Linked DNA regions of Sphingosinicella sp. BN140058. The protein of the gene in region 1 interacts with the protein of each later gene in a pairwise test. Links are inferred from orthologs where the notes say so. Each region holds a gene or a part of one and is shown in the gene's direction. Other genes may lie near its edges. The genes, in order: ETR14_RS18975 and rsfS.

The links.
Region 2: the proteins of ETR14_RS18975 (region 1) and rsfS interact in binary tests that used the Escherichia coli proteins (3 or more experiments, as listed by UniProt). The link is inferred for Sphingosinicella sp. BN140058 from one-to-one orthologs.

Annotation. Positions count from the first base shown.
Region 1 is NZ_CP035501.1:4,219,563-4,229,294, reverse strand. What follows is about bases 2,914-5,913. They hold ETR14_RS18975 (AAA family ATPase), read left to right. Parts: upstream 2,914-3,873; coding sequence 3,874-4,953; downstream 4,954-5,913. Other genes in these bases: ETR14_RS18970 (DUF5682 family protein), read left to right, coding at 4,959-5,913; ETR14_RS18980 (DUF5691 domain-containing protein), read left to right, coding at 2,914-3,877. Outside these bases: ETR14_RS18990 (TorF family putative porin), read right to left, coding at 36-881; ETR14_RS18985 (SWIM zinc finger family protein), read left to right, coding at 1,081-2,463; more of ETR14_RS18980, read left to right, coding at 2,456-2,913; more of ETR14_RS18970, read left to right, coding at 5,914-7,211; ETR14_RS28950 (hypothetical protein), read left to right, coding at 7,208-7,729; ETR14_RS28945 (VWA domain-containing protein), read left to right, coding at 7,784-8,389; ETR14_RS18960 (hypothetical protein), read right to left, coding at 8,425-9,255; ETR14_RS18955 (winged helix-turn-helix domain-containing protein), read left to right, coding at 9,448-9,732.
Region 2 is NZ_CP035501.1:711,122-720,726, forward strand. Bases 168-3,040 are described here. They hold rsfS (ribosome silencing factor), read left to right. Parts: upstream 168-1,342; coding sequence 1,343-1,738; downstream 1,739-3,040. Other genes in these bases: ETR14_RS03235 (DUF3667 domain-containing protein), read right to left, coding at 168-515; ETR14_RS03240 (nicotinate-nucleotide adenylyltransferase), read left to right, coding at 692-1,333; ETR14_RS03250 (23S rRNA (pseudouridine(1915)-N(3))-methyltransferase RlmH), read left to right, coding at 1,834-2,256; ETR14_RS03255 (murein hydrolase activator EnvC), read left to right, coding at 2,261-3,040. Outside these bases: more of ETR14_RS03235, read right to left, coding at 1-167; more of ETR14_RS03255, read left to right, coding at 3,041-3,430; ETR14_RS03260 (S41 family peptidase), read left to right, coding at 3,622-4,971; ETR14_RS03265 (disulfide bond formation protein B), read left to right, coding at 4,997-5,485; ETR14_RS03270 (demethoxyubiquinone hydroxylase family protein), read left to right, coding at 5,482-6,057; ETR14_RS03275 (hypothetical protein), read left to right, coding at 6,059-6,544; ETR14_RS03280 (hypothetical protein), read left to right, coding at 6,612-7,013; ETR14_RS03285 (DUF885 family protein), read right to left, coding at 7,021-8,772; ETR14_RS03290 (dodecin), read left to right, coding at 8,890-9,102; ETR14_RS03295 (L,D-transpeptidase family protein), read right to left, coding at 9,127-9,605. UniProt on the Escherichia coli protein: Functions as a ribosomal silencing factor. Interacts with ribosomal protein uL14 (rplN), blocking formation of intersubunit bridge B8.

The DNA of each region.
Region 1 (9,732 bases):
TCGCGAGCCAGAGCAGGTCTTGCATGATCCCCTCCTCAGAAGCTGGCGGTGAGCGAGGCGACGAGCGCCGGGTCGGCGATCGATCCGGCTCCATCCTGGCCGCGGCTGAAGCTCGGCTGGAGCAAGGCCGCCTCCCGGCGGCCGATGTCGGTGTCGACGTAGGAGAGGTTGAGCGTAAGGTTCCTCCACGCCGCGTCGACGCCGAGCGACCAGTCCCAATAGGTCCCGGTCGGGGCCGCACTGGTCGCATTGGGGCCGAGGCCGCGATTGCCCTCGGAGCGGCCGACATGCGCCTTGAGGCTGAGCGGCGTGCCGGCGAGCTTCAGCGCCCCGTCGCCCCACAGGTAGAGATTGTCCTCCTTGTCGCCGGGATCGTCATAGAGGCCGGCAGCCGCCGACGCGCCGCTCTCGTACCAGCGGCCGAGCGCCTGCTGCGGCGGCGCGTAAGCGACGCCCGCGGTGAGGCCGAACGGGCCGCGTGTGCCCGACACTTTCACATAGGGTTCGGCGTAATCGCTCTCGTCGGCGCCGCCCGGATACATGTACCAGGTCAGGCCGACGTCGATCGTGCCGTTGGCACCGAGCGGCCGCCGATAGCCGCCGATGAGATCGAGCTCCATGTTGGCGCCGCCGAACGTCCCCCAGCCCGACAGGTTCGAAGCCCAGGCGCCGGCATAGGCGCCGCTTCGATGGGCGAGCGTCACCCCGGCCTGAACGGCCATGTCCTCGTCGGTCTGCGAGACGCCGCGAAGGCGATAATCGGACAGGATCGCGGCCGATCCGCCAACGGTAAAAGGCTGAGCCGGATCGGCCGCTTGCGCGAAGGCCGGTCCGGCGGTGGCGGCGACAAGAGCGGGCACGGCGCCCCAACGGATATGCATCTGACTTCCCCCAGATCCGCGCCGAGGACCGGCGCGTGGTGAGGGACGTCAATTAGGCCGCCCCACCGTTGGGGTTCGAGATCGGAAGCCGCCCATCTCCATAGTATTTGCATAGTGATTTGGCGCTGCGGCCGGAGATCGCCCTCTTGAGCTTTGCCGGGCTTCGCCTAAGCTGGCGGCCTTCCGGGGGCGGGACAGAGTGGCAATCGATCTTAGAGCGGTGGAGCAGCTTGCGACCGATCAGGCGTCGCTGAAGGCTGCTGCCGGGCTCGCCAAAGCCGGCAAATGGTCCGCCGTGGGGGCGAGCTCCGACGGTGCCCTGATCTGGGGCCAGTGCGCCGGATCGGGCGCGAACCCCTATCGGGTGATGGCGGACCTGCGCGATCTCGGCAACAAATGCACGTGCCCGTCGCGCAAATTCCCGTGCAAGCATGTGCTTGCCCTGCTGTGGCTGAACGCCGAGAGGATCGTACCCTTCGCGGAGACGGAGACGCCCGATTGGGTCAGCGATTGGCTGGGCCGTCGGCGTGGCGGCGGTGCGGGCCGGCACGCCACCGGCGAGCCGAGCGCCCCGAAGGACCTTGAAGCGGCCCGCGCTCCCAAAGCAGAGATGGCGGATCCGCAAGCCGCTGTCCGACGAGAGGCCGCAGCCGCCAAGCGTACGGAAGAGACGCAGCAGGCGATCCTCGATGCGCTCGACGCACTCGAACAATGGATCGGCGACCAACTGCGCCTCGGGCTCGGCGCCTTCATCGACGATGCCACTGCGCGGTGCCGGCGGATCGCCGCGCGAATGGTCGACGGCAAGGCGGCCGCCCTGGCAGGGCGTCTGGACGAGCTGCCGGCGCGCCTGCTCGCCTTGCCGATGGGCGAGCGGGTGCGGGGCGCCGTGGTGGAGCTCGGCAAGCTGGTGCTGCTCGCGCGGGCGTTCCGGGCGCGACCGCGGGACCCGGAGATCCGCCGGGCGGTCGCCACCACCGAGCCGCGCGAGACGCTGCTCGCGGACCCGGCTGCGATGCGGGTGACGAGCACTTGGGAAGTGCTCGCCGAGCTCGTCGAAACGCGCCGCGATGGCCTGGTGTCGCAGGCCACCTGGCTCCTCAATCTCGAGACTGGCGGCCCCGCATTTGCGATGCTGCTCGATTTTCATCCGGCCACGGCAGGCCGGCGTGCCTCTGTGTTCACGCCCGGCGAACGCTTCGCAGGCGAGCTCGTTTTCTATCCCGCCGCTCTCCCGGTGCGTGCCATTCTGCTCGGCCGCACACCCGGACCCGCCGAGGCCGCGGCGGCACCTTGGCCACGCCCGATCGACGAGATCGGCCCGCAGCTTATGGCGCCGCTGCTCGACCAGCCCTGGGCGATCGAGTCTCCCGTCCTGCTTCCGGCCGGACGTCTTGCGGCCGATGCTGCCGGAGCGCTCTGGTGGCGGGCTGCGGACGGCACGACCCTGCCGCTGGCGGATGCGGTGCCGCGTCCGTTGCTCGGCACCGCTTTGGACGCCGCCGCGGCGCTCTGGTCGAACGGTCGCCTGACCCTGCTCGCGGCGGCGACGCCGTGGGGGAGGCTCGGCGCACGTGATTGATGTCACCCAGCAGGCGCTCGGACCGGTGCTCACCCGGTGGACGACAGGCGGTGCGGCCACGGCCTCTGCGCCGGACGAGCTCCGCGAGGCGATCCTCGCCAGCGGTGCCGAGCCGGAGCTCGCCTTGCTGGCGCTTGCCGGCCAGTTGCTCGGGGCGCTGACCGTGGCGGAGCCGGCGTCCGACCTCACCTGTCTGCCCGATCTGCCCAGGCCTTCGCTGCCGCCGATCGCGGAAGCGCTGCGGCCCCTCGCCCGCCGGCTGCTGATCAACCAGCGCCACGACGGGCAGTGGCGCCAACTGCTCGACTTCCTTGCCACCCGAGGGTGGACGATGCACCCGGGCGATTGGATGCCGGGCGCGAACGACGAGGACGTTCCGGACGTTTATGCCGGCTGGCGCGACTGGGCCGCTCTGGCGGGCGGGAGCGATGCCGGGCGACGCTCCGGCCAACCTTTGTCAGAGGAGAGTTGGCAGGATTACGGCCCCGCCGGTCGCGCCGCGGCGCTGCACGCTCTGCGACGGAGCGATCCGGACGCCGCACGCGCTCTGCTCGTCTCCCGGCTGGCCGGCGAGCCCGCGGACTCGCGACTGCGGCTGGTGGCCGTGCTGGGCCAGCGTCTCTCGCTCGATGATCAGCCGTTGCTCGAAAACCTGCTCGGCGATCGCGCGCCGAAAGTGAAGGCACTCGCCGCCTCCCTGCTGGCGCGTCTCGGTGCCCGCGGCGACGCCGGCGAAGAGGCAGCTGAGCTTGCCGATTTCTTCAGCATCGAGACCAAGGGCTTTCTGCGCCGGGCCAAAGTGCTCGCACCCCGAGCGCTCAAAACAGCCGCGCAGCGGCAACGCCGCCACGAATTGCTCGCACGAATCGACTTCCCGTCCTTCGCCGCCGCGCTCGGCGCAGAGCCGGACGGGTTGCTGGCGCTGTGGCAATGGGGCTTGGACGAACAGGCCGACAACGGCTTCGCGACGATGATCGCCGGCTCGGCATCGGATGCGATTGTCGACGCCGTCTGCACCGTCCTCAGCGAGAATCCCGCCACGCACCATGGCAGCCTCGTCGCATTGCTGCCGCGGCTTTCACCGGCCGCCCGCGGCGCAGTGGCCGGGCGGTTCCTCACGGCGCGCGGCGGCAGCTTCGCGGCCGCGGCAGCGCTCGGCGCCGGCGCCTGCCGAATCGACGATCCTCTGCGCACGCCAGCCGGCGCGGCCCTGCTCGGGCAGATCGCCAGCGAGGATTCCGGCACGCGCGCTGCCGCCGCGGCCGAGCTGCACGCATTGGGCCTGGTCGCCTCGCGCGCCGCGGCGCAGCATGCCCTGGAGAGGCTTACGCGCGCGGGCATGCTTTCCGCCGACCCGACACTCGACATGGTACGGCTCAATGCCGGGCTCGACGACAATGGAGTGACCGAATGACCGACAAATTGCGGCAACCCGCCGAAGAACAATATCGGGCGGAACTCGCCGCATTGGCGGCCGGCGACGACGGGCGAAAGCCGGCCGGATGGGCATTGTCGCCGCGGTCCGTCGTCGCCTATCTGATGGGCGGCACCGCGCCGGACGGCAGCCCCGTCTCGCCGAAATTTGTCGGCGATCGCCGGCTGATCGAAACCGCGGTGGCGACCCTTGCGACCGATCGCGCGCTGTTGCTGCTCGGCGTTCCCGGCACCGCAAAGTCCTGGGTCTCGGAGCATCTCGCCGCCGCCATCGCCGGCGACTCGACCTTGGTCGTGCAATGCACCGCCGGGACCGACGAGAACCAGATCCGCTATGGCTGGAACTACGCCCGATTGCTCGCGCACGGCCCGAGCCGGGAGGCGCTGGTGCCGACGCCGCTGATGCGGGCGATGGAGACCGGGAAGCTCTGCCGCCTCGAGGAATTGAGCCGGATGGGCAGCGACGTGCAGGACACGCTGATCACCGTCCTGTCCGAGAAGATGATGCCGATCCCGGAGCTTAACACCTCGGTCTATGCCGAGCGCGGCTTCAACATCATCGCCACCGCCAACAACCGCGACAAAGGCGTCAACGAACTCTCCTCGGCGCTGAAGCGCCGGTTCAACGTCGTCGTTCTGCCGCTGCCCGACAGCGCCGCCGAGGAGGTGGCGATCATCGTCAAACGGGTCGGTGAGATGGCCGCCAACCTCGATCTTCCAGCCCCAAGGAACGTCGCCGACGAAGTCGCCCGCGTGGTGTCGATCTTCCGCGAACTGCGCTCCGGTTCTACCGAGGACGGCAAGATCGCGCTGAAGACACCGTCCGGAGGCCTCTCCACCGCGGAAGCGATCGGGGTCATGGTCGGCGGCATCAGCGAGGCCGTTTTCTTCAACGACGGCCTTCTCACGCCGGATACGCTGGCGAGCAACATGATCGGGGCGGTGATCAAGGATCCGGTGCAGGACCGCGCCGTGCTCGGCGAATATCTCGAGACGGTGCTGAAGAAACGGCGCGGCTTCGAAGGCTATTATGCGTCACTGACCGACCGCATCTGATCGAGATGGCGGCATCTGTCTCCCTGTTCGGAATCCGCCACCACGGGCCCGGCTCCGCCAGGCGCCTGGTGGAGGCGCTCGACGCGCTTCAACCCACGGCAGTTCTGATCGAGGGGCCGAGCGATGCCTCCGATCTCTTGCCCCTGCTCGCCGATCCGGAGATGGTGCTGCCGGTGTCGCTGCTGGCTTATGCCGAGGACGATCCCGCCAACGCGACCTTCTTCCCGTTCGCGGACTATTCGCCCGAATATCAGGCCGTGCTCTGGGCGGTGCGCAACGGAGCGCTTCTGCGCTTCATCGATCTTCCGGCGACCGACCGCCTGGCACGACGCGCGGCGCTGGCGCCGGGCGAGGAGGAGGAGGAGGAGGAGGAAGCGCGGCTCACCGCACGCGATGAGGATCCGATCAGCCGAGACCCGATCGGGATCCTGGCGGAGGCGGCCGGCTATGCCGACGGCGAATCCTGGTGGTCGGACGTGATCGAGGAGAATCCGCATCCGGGGCCGGTCTTCGGCGCAGTCGCCGATGCGATGTCCGCCCTGCGGGCGGAAACGCAGGGGATCGCCGCGGACGAAGCGGCGCGCGAGGCCCATATGCGTCTCGAAATCGCCCGCGCGACCAAGGAGACGGACGGTCCGGTGGCCGTGGTCTGCGGCGCCTGGCATGTTCCGGCGCTCGCCGAAAAGCGCAGCCAGGCAGACGACAGGGCGCTGCTGAGGGGGCGACCCAAGACGAAGGTGAAGGCAACATGGGCGCCGTGGACGACGCCGCGCCTCGCCCGCGCCAGCGGCTATGGCGCCGGCGTGGCTGCTCCGGGCTGGTGCGCACACCTCTGGCAGACTCGGGCGACTTCGGACGGCGACACCGAGTGGCTCACCCGTATTGCTGGCCTGCTGCGCGACAAGGGGCATTTCGTCTCGACGGCGTCGGTGATCGAAGCGCAGCGGCTGGCAGTCGGCCTCGCCGCCCTGCGCGAGCGCCCTTCCCCCGGTTTCGATGAGCTGCGCGAGGCGGCGATCTCCTGCCTCTGTTTCGGCAATCCCGTCATCTGGGACGAGATCGCGCCGGAGCTGCTGGTCGGCACGGGCGTGGGCGCGATCCCGTCCGCAGCCCCGCTGGCGCCTTTGCTCGAGGATCTGCAGCGGCAGCAGAAGACGACCCGGCTCAAGCCGGAAGCGCTCGAGCGCAATCTGTCGGTCGATCTGCGCAGCGACAGCGGACTGGCACGATCGACCCTGCTCCATCGCCTCAACGTGCTTGATGTACCCTGGGGACGGCTCGCCGATGCCGGTCGCAGCCGCGGCACCTTCCGTGAAAACTGGACGCTCTGCTGGCAGCCCGAATTCTCGGTCCGGCTGATCGAACATCTCGTCTACGGCTCGACCATCGCCGAAGCCGCGTCGGCCCGGATCGTCGAACGGATCGCGGCGGAGCCCGAACTGGACCGCCTCGCCGCCCTGGTCCGCGAGGCGATGATTGCCGATCTGCCGCGGGCGGTCGGCAGCGGCATTGCGGCGCTCGAGCACAAGGCTGCGCTTACCAGCGATTGTCGGGCTTTGTTGGCGGCGCTGCCCTCGATGGCCGACATCCTGCGCTATGGAGAAGCGCGTGCGGGGCCGGCCGAGCACCTCGCCTTGCTGATGCCGCGGATGGTGATCGAGGCCGCACTGGCGCTGCCTTATGCGGTGCGCAACCTCGACCCCGAAGCGGCCGAAGCGATGCGGGACGCCATTCTCGATGCCGACCGCGCCATCGCCCTTGCCGAGCTCGCCGGCGACGTGGTCGAGAGCTGGTATGCCGGGCTCGAACGCCTGCTCGGCGACGACCAGGCGACCCGGCTCGTCGCCGGCATCGCGGCGCGCCTGCTCTACGAGGCGGAGCGGCTCGCCGCCGGAGACGCAATCATACTGCTCGGCCGCATGCTCTCGCCTGGAACCCCGATCCGCGAGGCAGCGGGATTTTTCGAAGGCTTTCTCTCCGGTGCGGGCCAGCGCTTGATCCATGACGAAGGGCTGCGCGGCGCGGTCGATCAGTGGCTGCTCGGCCTTGATGAAGATTCGTTCGTCGCCAATCTGCCGCTGTTCCGAAGAGTCTTCTCGGCGCTCGATCGCATGGAGCGGCGGCGGCTGATGGATGCCTTGCTCGCGCGCGGTGGCCGCCCCGGCGGCGGCTATCGCTTGCTGCCCGGTGCGGCGGCCGCGTGGCCGGCCCATGTCGCCCGCGTAACGGACTTGCTGCAAGCGGGAGCCCGGACATGAGCGAGGACTCCATCGAAGAACGCGCACGCCGCTGGACGCTGGCTTTGGGCGTCGGCGACGAGGGCGACGAGGCCGCCGGCTTGTCGCCCGCCGACCAGCGCATGTCGGCAGCGCTGTCTGCGCTCTACGGCGACGGAGACGGCGAAAAGAAGGGGCGTGGCGGGCTCGGCGCGTCGGCGCCGAGGGTGGCGAAGTGGCTGGGCGACATTCGCGAATTCTTCCCCGCCCCGGTCGTCCAGGTGATTCAGAAGGATGCGTTCGAGCGCAAGGGCCTTCGGCAGATGCTGCTCGAGCCCGAATTGCTCGCCACGATCGAGGCAAACGTCAACCTGGTCGCGGATCTGGTCGCGCTGCGCGGTGCGATGCCCGACAAGACCAAGGAGACCGCGCGAACGGTGATCGCGAAAGTCGTCGCCCAGTTGATGGAACGGCTGGAACGGCGCACTGCGGATGCCATACGCGGCGCGCTCGATCGCTCGCGGCGGACGCGCCGACCGCGCTTCGGGGACATCGACTGACCGCGCACCATCCACAAGAACCTGCGCCATTATCAGGCCGAGCACCGCACCATCGTGCCGGAAAATCTGGTGGGCTTCCTTCGCCAGCAGCGCCGGATCGTCGATCTCGACGAGGTCGTCCTCTGCGTCGATCAATCGGGCTCGATGGCGAGTTCGGTCGTCTACGCATCGATCTTCGCGGCGGTGATGGCGTCGCTCCCGGTGGTCGCGACCAAGCTGGTCTGCTTCGACACGGCCATCGTCGATCTGACCGAGGAACTCGCCGACCCGGTCGAGGTCTTGTTCGGCGTCCAGCTCGGCGGCGGCACCGACATCGACCGTGCGATCGCCTATTGCGAGAGCCGGATCGAGCGGCCGGCGAAAGCCCACCTGATCCTGATCTCGGACATGTACGAGGGCGGCGACGCCGCCTCGCTCGTCGACCGCCTCACCCGCCTGACCGTTGCCGGTGTCAACGTCATCGTGCTGCTCGCCCTGACGGACACCGGCCGCCCATCCTACGATCCGCAGCTCTCCGCCCGCGTCGCCGCGCTCGGCATTCCGGTCTTTGCCTGCACGCCGGACCAGTTTCCGGACCTGATGGCAACGGCGCTCCGCCGCGAGGACGTGCATCTCTGGGCCGCCGAGCGGGACATCAAGGTCATCCGCGCCGACGCATAGATCCGCAGAAAGCCAAGCGGTGCTGGGACCGGCGATCAGGCGATCTCCGGCCCGAGCGCACCGCCGAGGCTGCCCTCGCCGACGGACGCAGCGGGTTCTGCGGCGACATCGCGGGCGCGCAGGAGATCGCCGACCAGCCAGACCGCGCCCATCATCGCCAGGCTGATGCCGAGCCCCGCCCAGCGCAGCCACTGATCCGGATGGGTGATCGCGCCCGGCAGCCAGCACAAGGCGGCGAAGCCCAGATACATCAGGCCGGCGAGCCGCGTCGCCGGGATGGCGAGACGATTGGCGAACAAGGCTGCGGCGACGGCAAGGTGGCAGAGGCCGGTGAAGCCCGCCCAGAAACGGCCGCTGCCCGGCAGCCATTCGGGCACCATCCCCGCCGTCCCGTCGATGGCGATGAAGTGGGCGAGGCCGAAGACGACCGAGCAGACACCGTAGACGATCCGAACGGCGACGAGCCTGGATCGGGCAGGCGCATGCGCCGACGTCCGCATCCAGATCGTCGCCGCACCGACTGCAACCGCCAGGTTCTCGCAGACGCCGAGCCAGATCGTGCCGGGCTGCTCAGCAATATTGGCGAGAAAGGCGGCGACATAGGCAAGGAAGAGCAGGATCTGGATCATCGCGGCGGCCCGCATCGTCCGCCGAAACAGCAGGCCGGCGCCCGACAGCACCAGCAGCCCCGCCGAGAGGAAGGCGAGCGGCTGTCGCAGCGGCAGGCTTTCCGGGACCGGCTGCCAGAAGATCGCGAAATCCCGCTGCAGAAAGCATGCGACACCGTAGAAGATGGTCGCGATGCCGAGGATCCAATGGCCTAGCTCACGCTGCTCGGCAGCACGAATCCGCTGTTCAAACCGCATCGACACTCTCCTGGCATGACATGGGGGAGCGCTCGGCGCCCCGCGCTGAGCGGCCAGAAAGGCCGACGATCGGACGGCAAGTCGAATAAGGAAAAGCTGAAGATGTTCTGAAGCGCGCGTCCCGGGCGGCCGGGCCTTGCAACGCAGGCGCGGCTGCGGTCTCTTGCCGGGACCGGATCAGGGAGACGATTCTTGTCAGACGCGGGAACCGCCGAGGTCGACTGCAGGATCGGCGAGTGGACCTTCTCGCCGGCCTCGAACGCGCTGCGGCGGGGCGAGGAGCGGCGGCGGCTGGAACATCGGGCGGCACGCACGCTCGAACTGCTTTGCCGCCGCCGCGGCGATGTCGTCTCGCAGGACGAAATCCTGGCCGAAGTCTGGAACGGCCGTGCCATAAGCGCGAACAGCGTGCCGGTCGTGCTCAAGGACATTCGCAAGGCACTCGGCGACGACGCTCGCGAGCCGCGCTTCATCGAG
Region 2 (9,605 bases), 3.5 Mb from region 1 along the record:
TTGCGGGCGGCGTTCAGTTCCCGCTCGAGATCCTTGAGCTTGGCCAGAGCCTGTGCCCTGTCCCGACGCTGATCGGCCGCAGCTTCGGCACGCGCCTCTGCGGAGGTTTCCGCGACGCCGCCGGTCGAGAATGGTCCGCCGAGCCAGCTTATGGCGGCGAACATCAGGAAGACCGAGAACAGGAAGAGCGCAATCGGCGAGACGAACTTTGCCCGCTCTCCGTCGATATAGCGGCGGGTGAGTTCGCCGGGCCGCCAGGCGAGCATCGGCAACGTCCGGAAGATCTTGCCTTCGAAGTGAAAGACGCCGTGCAGCAGATCGTGGCCGAAAGCCGCCATCGATCGGTGGACATGTCCGCTCTGCCCGCATTCGTAGCAGAAGTTGCCGACCAGCGGCGTCCTGCAATTCAGACAGAATTCGCCATGTCCGTGCGGCTCGCCGGCGCAGGGCTCGACCGTTCGCGCGGCCGCCAGCCCGGTCACCATCTCGCCTACGCCCTCTACCGCGCTGTCCATGTCTTTCCCCCTGTGCGGACGATGATGGCGGCAGGTACATGCTTCGTCGAGAGGCTTTGCGTGCCCTTGTCTGCGGACGACATTGCTGCGTTGCAGCCGGGCAACGCCGGCAGCGGAACCCAGGATCTTGCGACGGTGGTTCACCTCGCCCGCATCGGCATGCTATCGGCTCGCAGGTGATCAAGACAGGCCTGCTCGGCGGCTCCTTCAATCCTGCGCACCGCGGCCATCGGCGGATCAGCATGAACGCGGTCAAGGCGCTCGGGCTCGACGAAGTCTGGTGGTTGGTCTCGCCCGGCAATCCACTAAAGGACCGCAGCGGCATGGCACCGCTGCCGGTGCGCTACGCATCGGCGCTTCGCGCCTCGCGTGGGCTGCCGATCCGCACCACCGCGATCGAGCGCGAGCTCGGCACGCCTTATACCTACGATACGTTGCTGGCGCTGACCCGGCGCTATCCGAAGCGCCGGTTCATCTGGCTGATGGGAGCGGATAATCTCGTCCAGTTCCACCGCTGGAAGCATTGGCGCGAAATCGCCCGGCTCGTGCCGATTGCCGTCGTCGCGCGTCCGGGCTATGATGGACCTGCCCGGGCGGCTCGCGCCATGGGCTGGTTGCGTCGCTCCGTCCGGCCCGCAACCGAAGCCAGGGACTGGACAGGCTGGAGACCGCCGGCACTCGTGCTTCTGCAACTGCCGCTCGATCCGACTTCCGCCACCGGCATTCGCGCCGCTACTCCACACTGGCACCTATCGTCCCTATATTCGTTGAAACCCATGGCCCTGCGCGACGGCGTGACTCGCAGGCCGATCCGTTAAGGAGGCACATTGCCCGAATCCGACACGGCTCCCCCTCGCGGCGGAGCAACTGAACCGGTCGAAGCCCTGCACGATCTCGTGCTTCGATCCCTTGACGACGACCAGGCGCAGGACGTCGTCACCATCCCCTTGGGCGGGAAATCGAGCATCGCCGATCACATGGTGATCGCGTCCGGCCGCTCGACCCGTCAAGTCGCCTCGATGGCGCAGAAGCTCCAGCAGCGGATCAAGGAAGATCTCGGCCGAACCGTCCGCGTCGAAGGTCTGCCTGTGGCCGACTGGGTTCTGATCGATGCCGATGACGTGATCGTCCATCTGTTCCGCCCCGAGGTACGCAGCTTCTACAATCTCGAGCGCATGTGGGCGTTCGAAGAAACCGCCCCGGCGGCTAACGCGGCCCGCTGACCACGGCTGACGAGCGCCCGTCTGCAGCTGCCGTGACGATCAGCATGCGGCATGCGCGGCTTTCACCCAAAGGTGATCGCCGCTAGGCCGGTCGGATGCTGCTTCACATCGTCGCCCGCGGAAAGATCGGCCGCAGCCCCGAGGGCGCGCTGGTCGATCGCTATCTGAAGCGGATCGCCTGGCCGACCAAGCTGACCGAGCTGCCGGAGACGGGCGGCAAGCTGCCCCCGGCTGCCGATCACATGGTCACCATCCTTCTCGACGAGAAAGGCGAGCAGCTCGGCTCGCTGGCCTTCGCCAAGCGCCTCGAACAATGGCGCGACAACGGCAAGCGCGAGGCCCGCTTCCTGATCGGCGGCGCCGACGGCTTCGGGGATGCCGAGCGCGCCGGGGCGGACCTGCTCTTTGCATTCGGCAAGGCGACCTGGCCGCACCTCCTGGCGCGCGCCATGCTCGCCGAACAATTGTTTCGCGCCACCGCAATCCTTGCCAATCATCCTTATCACCGCGAAGGATGACGCGATGCGCCGGCGCTTTCTCTCCTCGTTGCTGATCGCCGCCGCGCTTGCCGGCGGCGGCTGGGCAGCAGCGCAGACCGGCGGCACGGCCGGTACCGGCAGTCTCGCCGCAGCCAAGGCGGAAGCGGAGCAGGCGCGGCGTCGCTCGGAGCTGCTCGAGCGGCAGGCGGCGCGCGCGACCGGAGAAGCCGCCAAGGCGCGCGCCGAGGCCGCGGCGCTTGCGGCCCGGATCGAGGCCGCGGAAGCCGACATCACGGCCGGCGAAACCCGTATCCGGCTGATCGAAGCCTTGCGCCGGGCACAGCGCGCACGGCTTGCCGAAAAGCAGGCGCCGCTGATCCGCCTCACCGCCGCGCTCCAGACGATGGCCCGGCGGCCCTCGGCACTGGCGCTGGTCCAGCCGGGATCGGTCAACGATCTCATCCGGGTGCGCTCGCTGCTCGCCTCCACCCTGCCCGTCATTCGCCGGCGCACCGCGGAGCTTCGGACCGAGGTGGAGCGCGGCAATGCGCTCCGGCGGCAGGCGAACACCGCCGTCGCGGCCCTGGCTGCCAGCCGCGAGGATCTGAAGCGGCGCCGGATCGCGCTGGCCCGTCTCGAGCAGAGCGAGCGCGCACGCTCGGAGAGCCTGCGGGCCTCGGCGCTGACCGAATCCGATCGTGCCCTCGCCTTTGGCGAGGAGGCGCGCGATCTCGCGGCCTTGGCAGGAACCCGCCAGTTCCAGGCCGAGCTTCGCCAGCGGCTCGCCCAGCTGCCCGGCCCGATTCTCCGCCCGATCGGCAGCCCGCGCGCGCCGACGCCCGCGGCGCCGGCCTACATCCTGCCCGTGCAGGGCCGCGTGGTCACCGGCCTGGGCGAGATATCGGACGCCGGCGTTCACGCCCGCGGGCTGACGATCGCCACCGCAGCCTCGGCCGAAGTCATAGCCCCCGCTCGCGGACGGGTCGCCTATGCCGGACCCTTTCGCGGCTATGGATCGATCGTGATCCTCGACCATGGGGGAGGCTGGACTACCACTCTCACCAATCTCGCCTCGGTGGCGGTGCGGCGCGGCGACACGATCGGCGCTGGTTCCGGGATCGGCCGCGCAAGCAATCGCGACCCGCAGATCGGAATCGAACTCCGCCGCAATGGTGCCCCCTTCCCGATCGCTCAGCTGATCACCATCTCGTGAGACGGGGAGCGCTTCCGCGCGTGCAGGCGTGCGGAGGGATGAAGGCGCTGTTCGTTCACGTGCCGTTGCTTTTCCGGCGCTACAAAAACCGGTAAAGCAGCGACCAATCGGAATTGCCCTGATTCCTGGTTTCGGCGGACGCGCGACGGCGCTGCCACCTGATCGGTCCGGGGTCATCAGCAGGATTCATCATGGCCAGCAATCTCTTCCGCGCCTTCGGCCTCGTCAGCGCCATCGCCATCATCCCCGCCGCGACCGCGGCCTTCGCCTCGGCCGAGGCGGACAGCATGCGCGAATTCGACGAGTTCATGAGCGTCTTCAACCGCGTTCGGGCCGATTATGTCGAGAAGGTCGACGACAAGACGCTGCTGCGCGGCGCGATCGACGGGATGCTCGCCAGCCTCGATCCGCACAGCTCCTACCTGGATCAAAAGGGCTACCAGTCGCTGATGACGACCACCGAGGGCGAGTATGGCGGCCTCGGCCTCAACGTCACGCTGGAGGACGGCGTCGTCAAGATCGTTGCCCCGATCGAGGATTCGCCGGGCTTCAAGGCCGGTCTGAAGGCGGGCGACTATATCACCCATCTGAACGGCAAGCTGATCTATGGCGGCGCGCTGGACGAAGCGGTTGACCAGATGCGCGGAGCGCCGGGCACCACGATCAAGATCACCATCCTGCGCCCCGGCCGAGACAAGCCGTTCGACGTCACCCTCACCCGCGCCAAGATCGAGCTTCCCGCGGTCAAATGGGAAGTGAAGGACCGGGTCGGGATCATCAACGTCAACACGTTCAGCCGCACGACCACGACGGAGACGCTCGCGGCGATCGCAGCGATCGACAAGTCGCTCGGCGGGCCGCCGACGGGTTACATCGTCGATCTTCGATCCAATCCGGGCGGCCTGCTCGATCAGGCGGTCGGATTGTCCGACGTGTTCCTGGAGCGCGGCGAAGTGGTTTCGCAGCGTGGGCGCCAGAAGAACGACATCGAGCGTTATTATGCGGAGCCGGGCGATGCCACACGCGGCCGGCCGATCGTGGTGCTGGTCGATTCCGGCAGCGCGTCCGCGGCCGAGATCGTTGCGGCGGCGCTTCAGGACCATCATCGCGCGATCGTGATGGGCGAGCGCAGCTTCGGCAAGGGCTCGGTGCAGACCCTGCTTCCGCTCAGCAAGGACACCGCGCTTCGGCTGACGACGGCGCGCTATTACACCCCATCGGGGCGATCGGTGCAGGAGGGCGGCATCGTTCCGGACATCGAAGTGCCGCAGCTCTCCGATCCCGACTACAAGTCCCGTCCGCGCCTGCGCGAGGCGGATCTGCGGCGCCACCTGATCAACGAAGTGAAGGTCGATGAAAGCGTCGTCCAGGATGACGGCAAGCCGGATCCGCGCTTCAGCGCAACGCCGGAGGAGCTGAAGAAGAAGGGCATCGACGACTTCCAGCTCCATTATGCGGTGCAGACGATCGCGCGTCTTGCGGGGCCGCGCACCGCCACGGCATCCGCCGCGGGAGCGGCGCCGAAGGGCGGCACGCGTTGATCGGAGCCGCCGAGGGCAAGGGCCGGTGACGAATCTCGTTCGGGCGAAGCTGCTTGCCGTCCTGGTTCCCGCTGCGCTGCTCGCCGGCGCCTACGGCTCGGAGATCTGGGGCGGGCTATACCCCTGCGAGATGTGCTGGTGGCAGCGTTACGCCCATTTCGCCGCCCTGGCCCTGGCGGTGCTCGCCTGGGCCGGCGGGCGCTTGCCCGATGGCGGGAGGGCTCTCGTTGGGCTCGCCGCCCTCGCCATCCTGACCAGCGGCGGCATCGGCGCCTATCATGCCGGGGTGGAGGCGGGCGTGTTCGAGGGCTTCACCCAGTGCACGTCGTCCGGCGGCGGCGGGTCTCCCGCCGACATGCTGAAGAGCATCCTGGAGGCGCCGCTGATCCGCTGCGATCAGGTGCAGTTCGAATTCCTCGGCATCTCGATGGCGGGGTGGAACGCGATCCTGTCGATCGGGTTCGGCTTAGTGATATTGTGGCTGAGCTTCACCAGGGCTCGGAGGAGCGCATGAGCGACACGCAGACAAGCGCCGACGTCACGATCGCGTTGCGGCCGAAATGGCGGCCGGGTGACAAGCGGCCCGACATCGACTCGATGATCCGGGTCGATCAGGCCGGAGAATATGGCGCAACTCGAATCTATGCCGGCCAGCTCGCCGTGCTCGGCCCCCATCCCGCTGCCCGCGCGATTGCGCGCATGGAGAGCCAGGAGCGGCACCATCTGCGCACGTTCGACGACATGATGATCGAGCGGGGCGTCCGGCCGACCCTGATCCAGCCGTTCTGGAACGTCGCGGGCCACGCGCTCGGCGCCGTCACCGCTTTTCTGGGCCCGAGCGCCGCGATGGCGTGCACCGCTGCCGTCGAAACGGAGATCGACAAACATTATGAGGACCAGGTGCGCAGCCTGGGCGTCGACGAGCCGGATCTGTCCGCAACCATCCGCACGTTCCAGGCCGAAGAGCTCGAGCATCGCGACACCGCGCTTGCCGCCGGTGCCGAAGACACGTTCGGCTACCCGGTCCTCTCCACTCTGATCCGCGCCGGCTGCCGCGTCGCGATCGCGCTTTCGAAAAGGATCTGACATGAAGCTTCTCCTTGCCGCCGCCGCCCTCACCGCCCTTGCGGCGCCTGCCGCCGCGCAGACGCAAGCCGCCCCGCCCGCAGCGGGAAGCGAGCGCATCAATCAGCTCATCGTCTATGGCGACGATCCCTGCCCGCAGAGCTCGGAGGAGCAGATCAACGTCTGCGCCCGCAAGCCCGAAAGCGAGCGCTATCGCATTCCCGAGGCGCTGCGCGGCGATCCCAACGATCCCGCCAATCAGGCCTGGGCGAGCAAGGCGACCGAACTGCAATATGTCGGCCGCTCCGGCATCGGCAGCTGCTCGACGGTCGGTCCCGGCGGCATGATCGGCTGCTTCAACGACATCGTCCGCCAGGCCCGGGCCGAGCGTGCCGGCCGGGACGAGGTCAATTGGAACCGGCTGATCGAGGAGGCTCGCCAGGAACGGCTTGGGCGGATCGACGCCGAAGCGGCGGCTGTGGAAGCGGAACAGAACCCGCCCAAGTAGGGCCGGCACGCCGGAACAAAGCACCGGACCGAGCCTTCTGTTCGCAAGACTTGAACAGGAGGCCATCATGAAAGCCGCCCTTGCGACATTGGTCATCGCCGGCTCCACCTTGCTTTCCGCCGCGCCGGCGACGGCGCAAACCGCACCTTCGACGGCGGAGCGGATCCGCCGCGTGGTCGTCTACGGCAACGAGCGCTGTCCGCGCGGCAGCGACGGCGAAGTGGTGATCTGCGCGCGCCGCCCGAGCGGCGAGCGTTATCGCATACCGGAACAGTTCCGCGACGACGCCACCGCCGACGATCCGGCCAGCACGAGCTGGGCTGCCCAGGCCGAGAGCCTGGAATTCCTTGGGCGCACCGGCATTCAAAGCTGCTCGACGGTCGGCCCCGGCGGGGCGAGCGGCTGTCAGATGCAGCTGATCAACAGCGCGCGCGCAGAGCGTCAGGCCGGAACCGCACAGCCGCGCTAACCTGCGCTCATCCCTTCTCGGCAGCGATCCAGGCATCGACTTGCGCCTCAAGGACGTCGAGCGGGACCGATCCCTGCAGCAGAACGGCATCGTGGAAGCGCCGCAGATCGAATTTCGGGCCGAGCGCGGTCTCGGCCCGCTTGCGCAGCTCGCGGATCTTGAGCTCGCCGATCTTGTAGCCGAGCGCCTGTCCCGGCCAGCTGATGTAGCGATTGACCTCCGCATCGATGTTCGCAGCGGAGAGCGCCGTATTCTCGCGCATGTAGGCGACCGCCCGTGCCTTGTCCCAGCCCTTGGCGTGAATGCCGGTATCGACCACCAGGCGCGCGGCCCGCCACGCCTGGTAGGAGAGCTGGCCCATCTTCCTGGCGGGCGTGTCGTAGAGACCCATCTCCTCGCCGAGGCTCTCCGCATACAGCCCCCAACCCTCGGTGAAGGCGGTGAAGAAGGTGAAGTGGCGCCGGAAGGGCGGCAGATCGATCTCCTGCTGGAGCGCGATCTGGTGGTGATGGCCGGGCACGGCTTCGTGGAGCGTCAGCGCCGGTATTTCCCAAAACGGGCGTTGATCAAGCTTCGAGGTGTTGACGTAATAGGTGCCGGCGAGGCCGCTCTCCGGAGCGCCCTGGCCGTAATAAGCGGTGGTCGTGCCTTCCGCGGTTTCCGGCGGGATCTCGCGAATGCCGTAAGGGAGGCGTGGCAGCGTCCGGAACAAGCCCGGCATCTTGCCGTCGATCGTCTTTGCGACACGGGCACTCGCCCGGAGCAGCTCTTCCGGGCTTTTGGCATAATGCGCGGGATTCGTGCGAAGGTCCTCGATGAACGCAGCCCTTGAAGCGAAACCGGCTTCCTTCGCGACTTTCTCCATCTCGGCGTTGATGCGTGCCGATTCGCGGAGGCCGATCGCATGAATCTGGTCCGGCGTCAGGCTGGTGGTCGTCTCCTGCCGCACCCGGAACGCATAATAGTCCCGGCCGCCGGGCTGCGCCGAGATGCTGTCGGACTTGGCACATTTGGGCGCGTAACTGGCCCGGTAGAAAGCGGCGTGCTTCGCATAAGCTGGGTTGAGAACGTCGCGGATGACACGCTGCGCGCGACTCTGCAGCGCCTGCCACTCGGCCTCGCTTGCATCGGCGGGGCGCGCGCCCGCAAACGGCTCGTAGAAGCGCGACTGGGCCGGATCCTCCGCAATCACCCCGGTGATCGACTTCTCGGAGTTGCCGAGCACCGAGCAGGGCAACACGTAGCCGCCGCGCACCGCCTGCGCCGTGATCTTCAGCGCTTCGTCGTTCATCGCCGGATAGAGTTCGAGGCGCTTCAGGTAGCTTTCGTAATCGGCCTTGGTGCGGAACGGCAGCCCGCTGGCGAGACCGGCGAAGTTCTGATGCCAGCCGGCATAGGTGGTGAACAGCATCTGTCGCTGTCCGAACCGGTTCGCTTCGATGCTTTCGGCAAGCGCGCGTCTCAGGATTGCGCGGCTGGTGCGCTCGCCGGGCGTCAGGCCGGCCTCCCCGATCGCGTCGAGCCGCTTGAGGAAAACCTGCGCCTCGGCCGCGCGGCGATCCGCGGCCGCGAGGCTGAGATCTTCGATCCTGTCGTCGTAATCGCGGACGCCGAGCGACGTCGCATAAGTCGGGCTCTCGCGCAGCAGCCAGGCATAATGATCATCGAGCAACTGGCGGAAGTCATCGGACGGCGTAGCCGCGACCGGGGCCGCCGAAGCCAGGGCTGCGGCAAGGAAGAGTGCGGCGAAACGAGGCATTCAGTGTCTCCGGCCAGTGCGCGTTCGCACTTCTAGCCAGATGCCCACGGCTTGCGGAAGCGAAACGTTCCGGCGGATCGCCCGTTGCCTTCCCGCACCATCATGGGAGACAGCAAGATGAGCGACAACGTCTACAAGATCGTCGAAATCGTCGGCAGCTCGCCGACCGGGATCGAGGACGCGATCGAGAAGGCGATCGCGCGCGCGGCATCGACCTTGCGCGACATTCGCTGGTTCGAGGTCAAGGAGACTCGCGGCCATGTCGAAGACGGCCGCGTCGCCCATTATCAGGTGACGCTGCGGATCGGCTTCACCCTGGACGACGGCTGATCGCGAAGGCGGCGTGCGGTCCCCTCAGCGGGTGCCGCGCGCCAGTTCGGCGTCGAGCTCCGACTGCCAGGCGTCGGGATTGCGGCCGAGCGCCAGCGCTTCGGATGCCGAGGCGGGCATCGCATCGACGACGTGGACCGAGGCGCCGAGGCTGGTCGCCTGATAGAGCTTGCGCGCGAAGGCCATCGGCAGGCGCACGCAGCCGTGCGACGCGGCATAGCCCGGGATCTTGCCTGCATGGAGCGCGACGCCGTCCCAGGTCAGGCGCTGCATGAACGGCATCGGCGCATCGTCGTAGAGATTGGAGCGGTGATCCACCTTCTTCTGCAGGATCTGGAAGGTACCGGTCGGCGTGTCGTAACCGGGCGCGCCGGTGGAGACGGTAGACACACCGATCAGCGTGCCGCCGCGAAAGACGTAAGCGGTCTGCAGCGGCAGGCTGACGACGATCTCGACAGAACCCGACGATGCAAGCTCCGGCCGCCAGACATAATGGCCCGGAT